Regions from separate parts of the Kribbella sp. NBC_00359 genome, predicted to be linked through region 1. Evidence: riboswitches for the same ligand, from Rfam matches in the RefSeq annotation. Region 1 holds a riboswitch; the other holds the start of a gene.
What was found. A riboswitch is a leader RNA that binds a small molecule or an ion and turns the genes downstream of it on or off. The one in region 1 is predicted to bind cyclic di-AMP.
Positions count from the first base shown of each region.

Region 2: linked by a shared signal. The riboswitch ahead of OG876_RS15040 (C40 family peptidase) and the one ahead of OG876_RS01085 (hypothetical protein) in region 1 are both predicted to bind cyclic di-AMP.

Region 1 covers NZ_CP107975.1:247,065-253,405, reverse strand. Annotated here, with positions in the region: gene OG876_RS01100 (hypothetical protein) at 1-386, opposite strand, end outside; gene OG876_RS01095 (hypothetical protein) at 653-997, opposite strand; gene OG876_RS01090 (hypothetical protein) at 1,227-1,463, shown strand; gene OG876_RS01085 (hypothetical protein) at 2,019-2,852, opposite strand; cyclic di-AMP (ydaO/yuaA leader) riboswitch at 2,933-3,124, opposite strand; gene OG876_RS01080 (hypothetical protein) at 4,232-4,825, shown strand; gene OG876_RS01075 (hypothetical protein) at 4,822-5,805, shown strand; gene OG876_RS01070 (hypothetical protein) at 5,958-6,308, opposite strand.
Region 2 covers NZ_CP107975.1:3,073,413-3,079,753, forward strand. Annotated here, with positions in the region: gene OG876_RS15025 (ABC transporter ATP-binding protein) at 1-182, opposite strand, end outside; gene OG876_RS15030 (sensor histidine kinase) at 326-1,516, shown strand; gene OG876_RS15035 (response regulator transcription factor) at 1,513-2,169, shown strand; gene OG876_RS15040 (C40 family peptidase) at 2,300-3,157, opposite strand; cyclic di-AMP (ydaO/yuaA leader) riboswitch at 3,157-3,329, opposite strand; gene OG876_RS15045 (threo-3-hydroxy-L-aspartate ammonia-lyase) at 3,620-4,582, opposite strand; gene OG876_RS15050 (YciI family protein) at 4,799-5,161, shown strand; gene OG876_RS15055 (YegP family protein) at 5,222-5,407, opposite strand; gene OG876_RS15060 (GNAT family N-acetyltransferase) at 5,459-6,052, opposite strand; gene OG876_RS15065 (TetR/AcrR family transcriptional regulator) at 6,057-6,341, opposite strand, start outside.

The DNA.
Region 1 (6,341 bases):
ACGCCGCCCGCCGGCATGACAAAGACAACCCTGTCCTGGATGTGCTGGAGAATGGTCCGTGGCCGCCCCTCCCAGTACCTGCTCGGAGCCAGTAGCCGGATCGGCTCCACGAGCAGCGGAAGCAGATGGATGCCCTGGCTGTACGTATGGACGATGCCGCGCTCGATGGTGATCGACTCGGTCGACTCCAGGACGGACATGAAGTACAGCTGGGTTCCCGCGTCGGCCCCGAGCTTGATTTCAGCCGTTCGTTTCTGGACCACGTTGATGTCCCAGTCCCGGACAGCGGGCAGTGCCTCGCGCAAGTCTCGGAGGTACTCGAGGCCGTTGCTCGAGCTGGTAATTCGCACCTTTGCTGCGGTGCCGGCCACCAGTTCCGGCACCACACTGAGAGCGTCCATCGGGCCCTTGACCTGGTTGGCCAGATCCTCGCCAGCAGGCGTAAGAACCCAGTCGCCGTGACCGCGCCGCTCGATGATCGGAGTGCGCCAGTTCTTGCTGAACGCTTCGTCGAGGTCGTCGAGGTGCTTCTTTACGGTGCGCTCGGTGACACCGAACTCGGCGGCAACCGCTTTAAACGAACGCTTTTTCCCTGTAGCGCTGAAGATACGTCAGAGTTTCGAAGGTTAACTCCGTTAATACGCCGTCCAGATTACTCATCGTCGGTCGTGGTCCCCCCACTTCGGCCCGGCATCAGCAATCGTTTGAACGATGCCGGGATCTGGTATTGACCAAAGTAGTAAGCCAGGGGAGGGGCGCAGAGGTACAGAACGACAACCCAAAAAGCGTGGTCGAATTTTCCTTGAAGGGCGCCGACCAAGTAGAGAATGACGACGACAGTGCTGCCCACCATGTACATCCAGGCGAGCCAACGCCGCGTCGTGTGCTCGGCCACTGTGTCGTACGAACGTGGCCCGAGCTCGCTGAGTTCGAACTCGCTGAGTTCGAACTCAGCGTGACGATCCGGCGGGTTGCCGCCTTGGTCGTTCGCCATCATCTTCCTCACTCTCCGTGGGGGCCTCCCGGGGATGGGGTGCTCCGGGATTCCAGAGGGCGGATGCCGGGGCGTGCAACCACTAGTAAGTGTGCGGCAGCAGACAGTGGCCCCCTGGTGTCATTCAAAAGGCATGACCCTGCATTTTGCGGCTACTTGCCGCAGGTTGCTGCTTTTTGCCGCATACCTGTCCTATGCTGGATGAATGCCCAGCAACGGAGCGTCACCGGCAGTGGCCGACGTCGACGATGGACCAGCTCGCGTGAGCGTGTCCTTGACCGGACCGATCCTCGAGGTGGTTCGTGAGCTCGCGCGCGCGAACGGAATCACCGAAGGTGATGTCACCCGGCGAGCGATTCGATTGATGAAAGACATCACCGATGATGTCGCGGCTGGTGCGGTTTTCCGCGTCCAGCGCCCTGGCGAGGAGCAGGAGCGGATCCGCTTCCTTGGACTCCTCGGCGGCTAGCGATCAGCCCGAACCTGCACAGGACCTCCACCCTCCCGGCTAGCCGGCCAAGTGGGATTGGGCTGGTGCCCAGCCCGCGTACGCACGGGGCGAGCCAGCCGCCGCGATCGCCGTCGCCGCCGAGCTGAACCGGCGCCCGTACCGGCGGCCAAGCCGCAGCCAACCAGGCCAGGTGACGGCCTGTCCCCCCCATTCCGGCTGAGCGGCCCGGCTGTCGGCGCTTCAACGCTCTGGTGATGAAGGTCGCCAGCTCGCGTGGTTCCACCCGACCGCATCTCGGGATTCGTAGCCTGGGCGAGATCGACGCGTTACTGGCATGTGTGCCCCGTCACCTATGACTTCTTGATCCCCCATGTCAGTCTGTCCCCAGACCGACCGGCGAGGGGACAGTCTTGAAGTCGACGAAGGTCACCAGCAGTGGAGAACGAGCCGATCAGCTCGCGCTCGACCCGGACAGGTATTTCGCCCGGGTTCGCGACGAAGCGATGACGGCAGCGATCGAGGATGTCGAGGCGCGCCGTACCCGGCGTGGGTGGGTACGGCGGCACCACGGAGTTACTGCTCGAATGTTGCGCCTGATAGGTCTGGATGATCCTTCGGGGCGGAGAGCCCCGCGAGGATAGCGGCGTACAGATCCGCAACTGTCTGCACCGTCGGCAGGTCGACCTTCGGGTGAAAAGCCTCGGGATCGATCGCGTCCATCGTGATCATGCCGAACAGGACGGTCTCGGTCGCGACGTACACGGCCAGGAACGACTTGTACTCCTTGTCCCGACTCCAGCCTGAGGGTTCGGCTTCTCCGTTGCCGTCCTGCCAACTCCGGGCTTGGCGGGCGTCCAGAGCGCGGAACGCTTCCGTCCCGCGACCACCGTCTCCCTCGTAGACCGTGCAGGTGGACTTCTTGCCACGGCCGTGATGGTTCTCGGGGACCAGGCGCCGGTCCGGCGCCTCTCCTTCCACCCGGAAGAAGCAGACCCGGACCTGGCTGCTCCAGCCGCCGTGCAGATCGAACAGGCCGGCGAGGGTCGCCTTTACAGCTTCGCCGGCGAGCCGTTCGCGAGGGAGGGTCTCGCCGGGATCGAGGTGCGCGAGTCGTTGCAGGTGCGCTGCCAGCGGCGCAATGACGCTGTTGATCGTCCGTACCCGCTGCGCGATCTGGGCGGTTTCCCGCTGTCGTGCTCTGCGGGCCCGGATCGTCGCGAGCCCGGCGAGGGATGCGGGGATGAGGATCATGATGACGGTGCAGCAGATCCCGACGCGGCGCATGATTGTGCGGGTGGAACCGCTGAAGATCCACCAGTCGGTGGAGCCAGCCGGTACGTCGGCGTAGTCGACTTGGAGGGACCAGGCGTACGCCGCGGCCGCGGCGGCGAGACCCCACAGGATCACCTGCCACCAGGAGACGCGGCGGTACCACCGGGGCCGATCAGGCGCACCTGATCCTTGACGTCGGTTGGATTTGAGCATGGCAAAGCTCCCGACGCCTGTGAAGTTAGCTGTCGGGTTCGGGCTGGGAGTTGATAGCCCGGTCCGCTCCCGCGGACTTCACCCCAGGGTCTCGGCCACCCACGGTCGAGACCCAACTTCCTGGGTCCCCCACCCCTGCCATGATCGTTCGAGGGGAGCACGGGTGTCCTGGCAGGGCTCGGCGTTGACACAGGTGCAGACCAGCACAGTGACTGGACCACTTTGACTCTAGCAGCCCGGACCGCCAGTTCTGACCACATCCACAACCCGGCACTTCGCCTGTAGATCCCTTATATAGAAGGGTTACAGACGAACTCTCACATGCCTGCCGGTGTCACCACACGTACCCACACGTACCTGGTCGCGCCGCTGGCGCCGTGGTGTGAACCGGTGGTGACCAGGTAGATGAATCGAATCGTGTCGACCACAGCCCGGCGCGTCGATCTGGGCGCAGGCCTGTAGGACAACGACGTCGACGACAAGTCCACCGGCTTCGGAGACCTGACCGGCCATCAGTTGACTGCCGGCCCGCGATCTCCGCAAGGCCCGGTGCAGATCCGCAAACCTCCCCTCAGGCACCTACGAACTGGTCGCCGAAATCTGGCCGCCGGGCACCTTGGGCGGCGAAGGCAAGGACCTCATTGCCGAATCGCGCTGCACATCCTTCACGGTCCGCTGACCGCGGGGCCCGGTCGGCCGCGCGATTCCGCCGGCCGCGAGTCGTTCTCCGCGACGTGAAGGCCAGAACGCCTGCCCATCCGGCGTTGTGGCTGGCCCCGACCACTGACGGCGTCACCGTGTACCTACGGTGCACCGTGACGATCGCGGAGGAAGTCTGGGGGCCGACCGTCCATGTTGTGAAGATCCCAGCCAAGCCGCGGATCATTACGGCGAATTAGGTTTCGTCGCCACGCCGTCCTCGCTGTCTTCGGCCGCTCTGGGGTTGACGACGCCGTGCGACCTCGAGCTGGTCCGCCGCCGCGACTTCAACCCCAACACAGTTCACCCTGCCGTCCTTCATGGCCGCCGGCACTTCACCGACCGGCACCCGGGACAGGTGGCTGGCCGACAATCACCCACCGACGCCTGATGGTGATCGTCGTCCCGACTGACCAACCTGCAAGGCCCGGTGTCCTTGGACGACCTGCGACCCCGCCTGGTGGGCCTTCGCCTGCAGGATGAAACCGAGCTGATCCGCCGTCCGCCCTACCCACCAGATCGGCCCCATCAACAATTTCAGCTATCAGCTAACGCGCTGACCGAGACCGAAAAGTGTCGGTGCCCGCGCTCACACTGTGTGCATGACTCGTAGCGACAGCGTGGTACCGGATCGCGTGACCGCCGATTGGCTTCGCGGGTTCGAGCAAGATCTGGAGGCGGACCTGAAGCGGGCCGCCGAGGTCGTGGATGAGATGGACAAGGCCAAAGCCCGCGGTGACGAGGGACCGGTCAACGAGGGCGACCTGGCCTGGGTCGTCGAGGTGCTGAAGCGCCGAGAGGAGCTGCCGGAACTCAGGAAGCAGGCCGACGCCGACACCGCCCGGGAACAAGTGCGCCTGTCCCGCAGCCGGCCGACCTCGATCACAGTCACAGCACACGCCACCGTCCTGGTTGCCTTTGTGGTGACGCTGTTCGTGTCGTTCTCAATGTGGCGCCTGGCCGCCGCGGTAATGGTGGGGCTCGGAGCTCTGTTCCTGGCCGAAGCTTCGAGCAAGTGGACCGGCGTGCCGATCGCGATCAACGTGGTGTCGATCCTCCTGGTGATCGTGAGCGGCCTCGGGATGTACGGGGTGCTGCCCGTGTACTTCGCCCTCGTACCGATCCTGACGATGGGGATGATCACCTACCTCCCAAGACCAGATCTCTCGTCGGCAGATGGTGAGGCGCCGCAGTGAACTACTACGAAGAAGCGCCAGCTGGCGGATATGCCTCAGCCAGGGACCTGGCCCGGCTCGACAGCCGCGTGTCGTCCGAGATCCGTGATCTCGAGGAGCAGGTCTCGACGGTCAGCAGCAGCGTGAGCGGTGTCGAGGAGACGACCTTCCGTCTGTCCGCAGACGTCGACGAGCTCAAGGAGACCACCGCAGACGAGATCGCCGATCTGACTTCGACGGTTGAACGCCAGGACGCCTTGATCGGGCGCCTGGTGCGTCAGTTCGCCTGGCTGGAACAGCACGCGACCTTCACGACCGGCCGAGCTGCGAAGCTCGACCAGGCGACGCCACCGATGAAGAGGTGGGCGACGGCAGCCCGCACCTATGAGGCCATGGTCTCCCAGTTGCTGACGGAGTCGCAGATCGAACAGCGTCGCCGCGAGATCAAGGCGTGGGAAGCCTGGCTAGCCAAGCAGGACAACCTAGAGACCGAGGTCATCGCTGCCGCCAAGGCCGCGCTGCGAGGCGTGAGTGCGGTCCCGGCCGATGGCGGCCCGGTCGGTCGTGCCCGAGTCGAGAGCCTGGCGAAGGAGAAGGCCACCCACGCCCGCAACCGCTCGTGGCTGGAGTCGCAGGCGCGCCAGGCGCGTACGGCGATCGCCGATCACGAGGCCCTGATGAAGCAGTTCGGCTCGACGCTGACGACCGGGAAGACTGCGCGTACGAAGCTCACTGCCGAGGTGCGGACTCGGATCGAGTCGATGCTGGCCGAGCCAGACGAGCTCCCTCCGCTCTGGTTCAGCTTGACGCTCGGCCAGCGCCCTCCGGCCGGCCAACGGGCGGCCTGGCTGGCCGCCGCCGAGGCCCTGGTGCTCTATCGAGTCATGTACGACGTCAACCACCAGGTCAACGCGCTCGGTCCTGACACGGTGACAGACGCAGTGCAGAAGAGGCTCCGGAACCGGGCCGCAGGACTCCTGAAGCAGTTCGCGACTACCTGACCCCGCACTGCCTGCTAGACCCTGCAACGACTGAGCCCCGGGAGCGAGACGCTTCCGGGGCTCAGGACGTTCACCGCAGGAGGTGCGGAAACTCCCAGGTCACAAGAGTGCTCACACCAACCGCTCCAGATAACGATCGATTCTCAACCCCCTTAGATCTTCTTCCTGGCCCGCCGTCGATGAGCGACGACATCGCGTATGACAACGAGTCCCACGCCAAAGCCCACTCCGACGCCGATCGCCAACTCGTAGTCCTTCTCGGGGAAGAACCAGTGGCATATCCAGGTGATCACGACCGCGATTCCTAGGACCGCGAACACCCCAGAACCCTGGCGGTGGATGGGATCGGTGATGCTCGCCTGCAGGTACACCGCGCCGGCCACGACAGCGGACATCCACCACCCTGAACCGTCCGGTGTGATGAGGTAGCCGCCGACCGACGCGAGGAGTGCTACGGCGATGTTCGCCACGATATTGCTGAAGATGTCTTTGCGCGCCGGCATCCAACTTCTCCAGCGGCGGACCGGCGCAGCTGG
Region 2 (6,341 bases), 2.8 Mb from region 1:
GTGATGGTCGCGGTGCCGGACGACGGTGGGGTGAGTCCGGTCAGCATCCGCAGCGTGGTGGACTTGCCGGCGCCGTTCGGGCCGAGGAACCCGGTGATGCTGCCGGGCTGGACCGTGAACGAAACGTCCTGGACAGCCGTGGTGCTGCCGTAGCGCTTGGTCAGATTCTCGACGGTGATCATGGCAACGAGTCAACCGTCGCCGACCCCTGTCGCACATCGGACAACCGGCTGCACCGACCCCCTACGAAAGTCGTCCGGGAACCCCCTGGATCACACCCGGAAGGGGGACGTGATCGCGTCCACCGGACAACTACGCTGACAGAATGCGACGGTTGCGCCGGTGGTACGCCTGGTGGGTCAGGCATGCCGCGCGCCTGCGCGACTTCCTGTACGTCGGCGTCAGTCTGCTCTCCATCGTCGCGCAGGCCGCCTCCGGTGGTGGGGGCTGGACGATCAAGGACTGGTACGTCGTCGGTGTGGGCGTGGTCGCGTCGGTCGCGCTGCTGTGGCGCCGACGGTTCCCGGCGACCGTCACCGCGATCACTGTCCTCGCGATGCTGACCGCGGGCATCTTCGTCCCGATGGGACTCGCGCTGCTGACCTTGGCGATCCGGCGGCGCGACCTCGTCCTCGCGATCCTGAGCCTGGCCGCGTACGCCGCCTACGTCCTCAACACCTGGGGTGGCGACGGCCAGTTCTGGGTGCCGGTCTTCACCGGACCGTTCCTGATCGGGACCTGGGTCGCGATCGGCGCGTACATCGGCGCCCGCCGCGACCTGATGGTGTCGCTGCGGGACCGGGCCGAGCGGGCCGAGGCCGAGCGTGAGCTGCGCAGCGAGCAGGCCCGGTTGGGGGAGCGTGCCCGGATCGCCCAGGAGATGCACGACGTACTCGCGCACAAGGTCTCGTTGATCGCCCTGCACGCCGGCGGCCTCGAGGTGAACCCGGCTGTCGGCCCTGACAAGGTGGAGGGGTCGGCCCGGCTGATCCGGGAGACCGCGCGGCAGGCGATGGAGGATCTTCGCGAGGTTCTCGGCGTACTGCGCTCCGACGTCAGCGTGGACGGCGCCGACCTGGCGCCGGTGCCACAGGCGGCGGATCTCGAACGGCTCGTCACGGCGTCGCGGGACGCGGGGGTCAGCGTGACGAGCGAGTTCGCGCTGCCGGACGACGTACCGACGTCCCTCGGGCGGACGATCTATCGCGTGGTCCAGGAGTCGCTGACCAACGTGCACAAGCATGCGCGGGGAGCGTCGACCGAGGTGCAGGTGCACGGCGCTCCTGGTGAAGGCGTCACGGTCAGGGTGACGAATGTGCGGCCGGTGGCTGCTGGTTCACTGCTCCCAGGCGCCGGGGCCGGACTGGTCGGCCTGCGGGAGCGAGTGCAACTGGTGGGCGGTCGGCTGACGACCGGACCGACGGCGGAAGGCGGCTGGCGCGTGGAAGCCTGGCTGCCCTGGGAAGACCACCGGCGGAGTGCTGAGCCTGTGTTCGTGGACGAAGGGGAACGATGACGCGGCTGCTGATCGTGGACGACGAAGCGCTGGTGCGGGCCGGGCTGAAGATGATCCTCGAGTCGGACGACGACCTTGAGGTAGTCGCCGAGGCCGACGACGGAGTCGACGCGGCGGCCATGGTGAAGGAGCACCGTCCCGATGTCGTCCTGATGGACATCCGGATGCCGCGGCTGGATGGCTTGGCCGCGACCCGAGCGGTGCAGGCGCTGCCGGATCCGCCGAAGGTCGTCGTCCTGACGACGTTCGACCTGGACGACTATGTGTTCCGGGCGCTGCAGGCCGGCGCGAGTGGCTTCCTGCTGAAGGACACACCGCCGCGGGAGCTGGTGCAGGCGATCAAGGTCGTGGCGGCCGGGGACGCGATGCTTTCGCCGGCGGTGACCCGGCGGCTGATCGGGCACTTCGCCGCGGACCCGCGCGCGGATCGGCGTCGGCTGGCCCAGCAGCGGATCAGCAAGCTCACCGAACGGGAGCGGGAGGTGCTGATCGAGGTCGGCCGCGGACTGCAGAACTCCGACATCGGCAAGACGCTGTTCATGAGCGAGGCGACGGTGAAGGCGCATGTGTCGCGGACGCTGGTGAAACTCTCGGCCACCAACCGGGTCCAGGTCGCGATCCTCGCCTACGAGGCCGGTCTGCTGGACGATTGAGAAACCGGCCCGGGCCGTCGGAGGGGTGGGGGACGACGGCCCGTGCCGGTTTCAGTGGTCAGCGCGCCTAGGGGGAGAGGACGCTGACGAACCGGCAGCGCCCGGGGGGAAGGGCGCTGACCGGTGGGACTCAGACGCGGCCGAAGGCCACGCTGCTGGTCCAGATCTTCGCCTTGGCGACCGGACGACCCGGACGCGAGGAGTGCCACAGCATGTTGCCACCGGCGTAGATGCCGACGTGGTACACGCCGCCGCCACCGCTCTTGAAGAACACCAGGTCACCCGGCTTGGCGGTCTTCCGGCTGATGTGCTTGGTCGCGCTGTACTGCGCACGCGACGTACGCGGCAGCTTCTTGCCGGCCTTCTTGTACACGTAGCCGGTGTAGCCGGAGCAGTCGAAGCCGCGCGGGGTGGTGCCGCCGTAGCGGTACGGCGTGCCCTTGAGCTTCGCGGCCTCGCGGAGCACGCGGGCCCGGAACGTCCCGGTCGAGGTGCTCGAGCCGCTGCGGTGGGGACCGTAGAGCAGGTGGTGCTTGGCGGTGTAGGTGAGGCGGCCCCAGGTCGCCTTGTCCGTGGAGCCTGTGGCGCGCAGACCCCAGGATGCCTGGTACTTCTTCAGAATCCGCACGGTGCTGGCGCCGAAGTAGCCGTCCGGACCCAGGTGCAGAGCCCGCTGGACGTACTTCACGGTCGGGCCCCTGTCGCCGTACCGGAGCAGCGGCCTGCTGGGGATGCTCCAGTACCCCCGCGGAACGGTGGTGGTGGCGGTCGTGGTCGCCGAGGCGGTCGCCGGGGACGCGGTGAGGCTGATCGCAGCGCCACCGCCTACTGCGAGGCCGACGGACAGAACGGCGGCGGTGGCTCGCGGAGTCGCCGACTTGGTGGGCTTGCGGTGTTTCGCGATGGTCCGGCCGGTGGGCCGGATGGTACTGGTGTCGTTCTGGCTGACGGCGCGCGAAAGCGACGTCCGTCGGGCAGTGACGGGCATGGTTGTCTCCCGACGCCTGTGAAGTTAGCTGTCGGGTTCGGGCTGGGATTCATAGCCCGGTCCGCTCCCGCGGACTTCACCCCAGGGTTTCGACCACTCACGGTCGAGACCCAACTTCCTGGGTCCCCCACCCCTGCCATAAATTTTCGAGGGGAGCAGGCGGGCCTTGGCAGGGCTCGGCGTTGACCCGTCTGCGGTTCGTCGTCTTTACCGAACCGCAGACGACTGTATAACAGAAGGATCACGACGCAAACCCTCAGATCCACAGAGACCCTCTGGAATGGCCCTGGAGGGCTGTCTGACGGGTCAGGGAGTCGGGGTGAACATCAGGTGTCCTGAGCGTGTCTGAGCGTCGCGCAGGTGGCAAATGGGGGTTCGATGTGACCCCGGTCACATTTCGCGGTGGCTTTCTGTGACAACGGGCACAGTGCGTGTCCAGGGCACCCTAAAGTCCTTGCGATTTCAGCGATTTCCGAGCAGCTCGACGAACCGGTCCAGGCCGACGTTCCCGCCTGACAGCACCACTCCGACGCGTTCGGGCAGCCCGCGGATCCGGCCGGCCAGCAGGGCCGCCAGCGCGCTCGCGCCGCTCGGCTCGAGGACGATCTTCAGTCGCTCGAACGCGAACGCCATCGCGACCAGGATCTCCTCGTCGCTGACCAGCTCGAAGCTGTCCACCAGCCGCCGGTTCACCGCGAACGTCAGCTCGCCCGGCGTCGAGATCGCCTGCCCGTCGGCGATCGTCCGCGGTACGTCGATCTCCACCCGCTCGCCCGCGGCCAGCGACCGGGCGTGGTCGTCCCCGGCGGCCGGCTCGACGCCGATGATCCGGATCCCCGGCGACATCAACGTCGCCGCGGTCGCACAGCCGGCCATCAGCCCGCCGCCGCCGACCGGAACCAGCAGCGCCCCGAGGTGGCCGACCTCCTCGATCAGCTCGAGCGCGACCGTCCCCTGCCCGGCCATCACGTCGACATGGTCGTACGGCGGAATCAGCGTGAGTCCACGCTCGGTCGCCAGTTCCTTGGCCAGCGCGGCCCGGTCCTGTGTATAGCGGTCGTACTCGACGATCTCGGCGCCGTACCCGCGGGTGGCGGCGACCTTCGTCGGCGGCGCGTCCGCGGGCATCAGGATGACCGCCTTCGTGCCGGCGATCCGGGCCGCCAGGGCGACCGCCTGCGCGTGATTACCGGACGAGTACGCCGCGACGCCGTACCGGAGCTGCTCCGGGGTGAGCCGGCTGATCGCGTTGAAGGCGCCGCGGAACTTGAAGGCGCCGATCCGCTGCAGGTTCTCCGCCTTGAGGAACACCTGCGCCCCGACCCGCTCGTCCAGGGTCCGCGAGGTGAGCACCGGCGTACGGTGGGCGACCCCGGCGATGCGGTCCGCGGCGGCCCGGACATCTGTGAGACTCAGCGCGGTCATGGGGCCTCCCGGCCTGGACTGAGGAGCGGAGGGAGCGAAGCGACTGGAGCGACGAGGGAAGGCCGGGAGTCAAAGCCCCATGACCCGCCGCGCCGGAGGCGTGGCATCAACACTGCCATGGAGTGACGTTATCCAGCGATGTCAAGATGGCGCGGTCCGCTCCGTACTGATGCACGAGAGGCGCCCACACCGGGGGCCACGGGCGAAGGAGACACTGTGAAGTACCTACTGGTCCTGAACATCAACCCCGACGTGCTGGCCGCGCTGACCGAGGAGGAGCAGCAGGCCATCGGCGCCGGGCACCAGAAGTTCCTGGAGACGACGAAGGCGTCGGGCGAGTTCCACAGCACGGTCGCGCTGGCGGAGCCGGCCAAGTCCGTGGTCGTGAAGGTCCGCGACGGCATGCCGGCGGTGACCGACGGGCCGTTCGTGGAGTCGAAGGAGTTCCTGGGCGGCTACTACCTGATCGAGGCGGCCACCCCGGAGCGCATGCACGAACTGGCGGCGATGATCCCGGACGCCGGCATCGAGGGCCTCGGCGTGGAGGTCCGGCCGGTCGTGTTCTCCGACGGTCTCTGACTGTCCACGACAAAGGGGTTCTCCACAGTCTGTGGAGAACCCCCTTGTTTTCCTGAGGTTTCAGGAAGTCTGGTCGTCGACGTTCGCGTCGGCGGCGTTCTTCTTGATCGACTCGATGCCGTTCAGAGCCGAGGCCTTGGTCTTGTAGCTCTCGCTGCTGGTCGCGATCACCTCGCCGTTCCCGGCCTTCAGCCGGAAGCGGTACTCACCTGACTTGTCCTCGTACAGCTCGAACTTCCCCGCCATCGGTAAACCTCCGCGTGTAGTGGTATCGCTCCGCTCCGGAGCGTAGTCCCGTCAGCCCGGCGGGACCTCGCGCACCACGCCGGGCGCGTCGGACCAGCCCGGCCAGGGCCCGGGCGGCGGCCCGTCGGCGTCGGGCCGCTCCTCTTCCGCCGTCTTGTACGGCGTCAGGCCGCGCGCCTTGTAGTTCGCCACCGCGGCAGGTCCGTCGAGGGTGTTCGTGTGCACCCAGACCCGCGTGATCGGGTCAACGCCGGCATGCCGCTCGTGCAGGGTCCACGCGTTCCGCAGGCCGACCGTGAGCAGATGGCCGCCGATCCCACGGCCGATGAAGCCAGGCAACAGTCCGAAGTTCTCGATCTCGGTCTCCTGGCCGACGCCGCGCAGAGCGACGTACCCAGCCGGGACGCCGCCGACCCACGGCACGTAGGTCTCGAAGCCGGGCCGGCTCAGCCAGTCGACCCACTGGTCCCAGTTCCAGCCGAGCTTGCCGATCCAGTGCCAGTGACCGCCGACAGCGGTGTAGAGGTAGCGGGCGAACTCCGGTGAGACCTCCTCGACCCGCCTGACCTCGATGGGCTGCTCTCGCGCCGGCACCAGTTCGTCAGGACTGTTCTGCTGCAGATAGGTCAGGACGCTGAGAGCCAAGCTGCTACTCCTTGTTCAGTACGCCGCAGACGCCGGCGACCACCAGATCGATCCCCAAGGTGTAGTAGCGGTCGGTCGACGACGGACAGATCAGTGTGTCCGCGGCGGCAGTGATCAGCGGGTACTTCCGCGGGGACAGCGCTCCAAGCGCCGCACGCTTCATCCGCAACGAATCCTCGCGCTTGACCGGGTCACTGACTTCCCGGGTGATCGGATCCGTCGTCACCAGGGTGATCAGTGAGCACAGTGACTGGCGGCCGACCTCGGCCGCGTCATCGATCGAGAACCC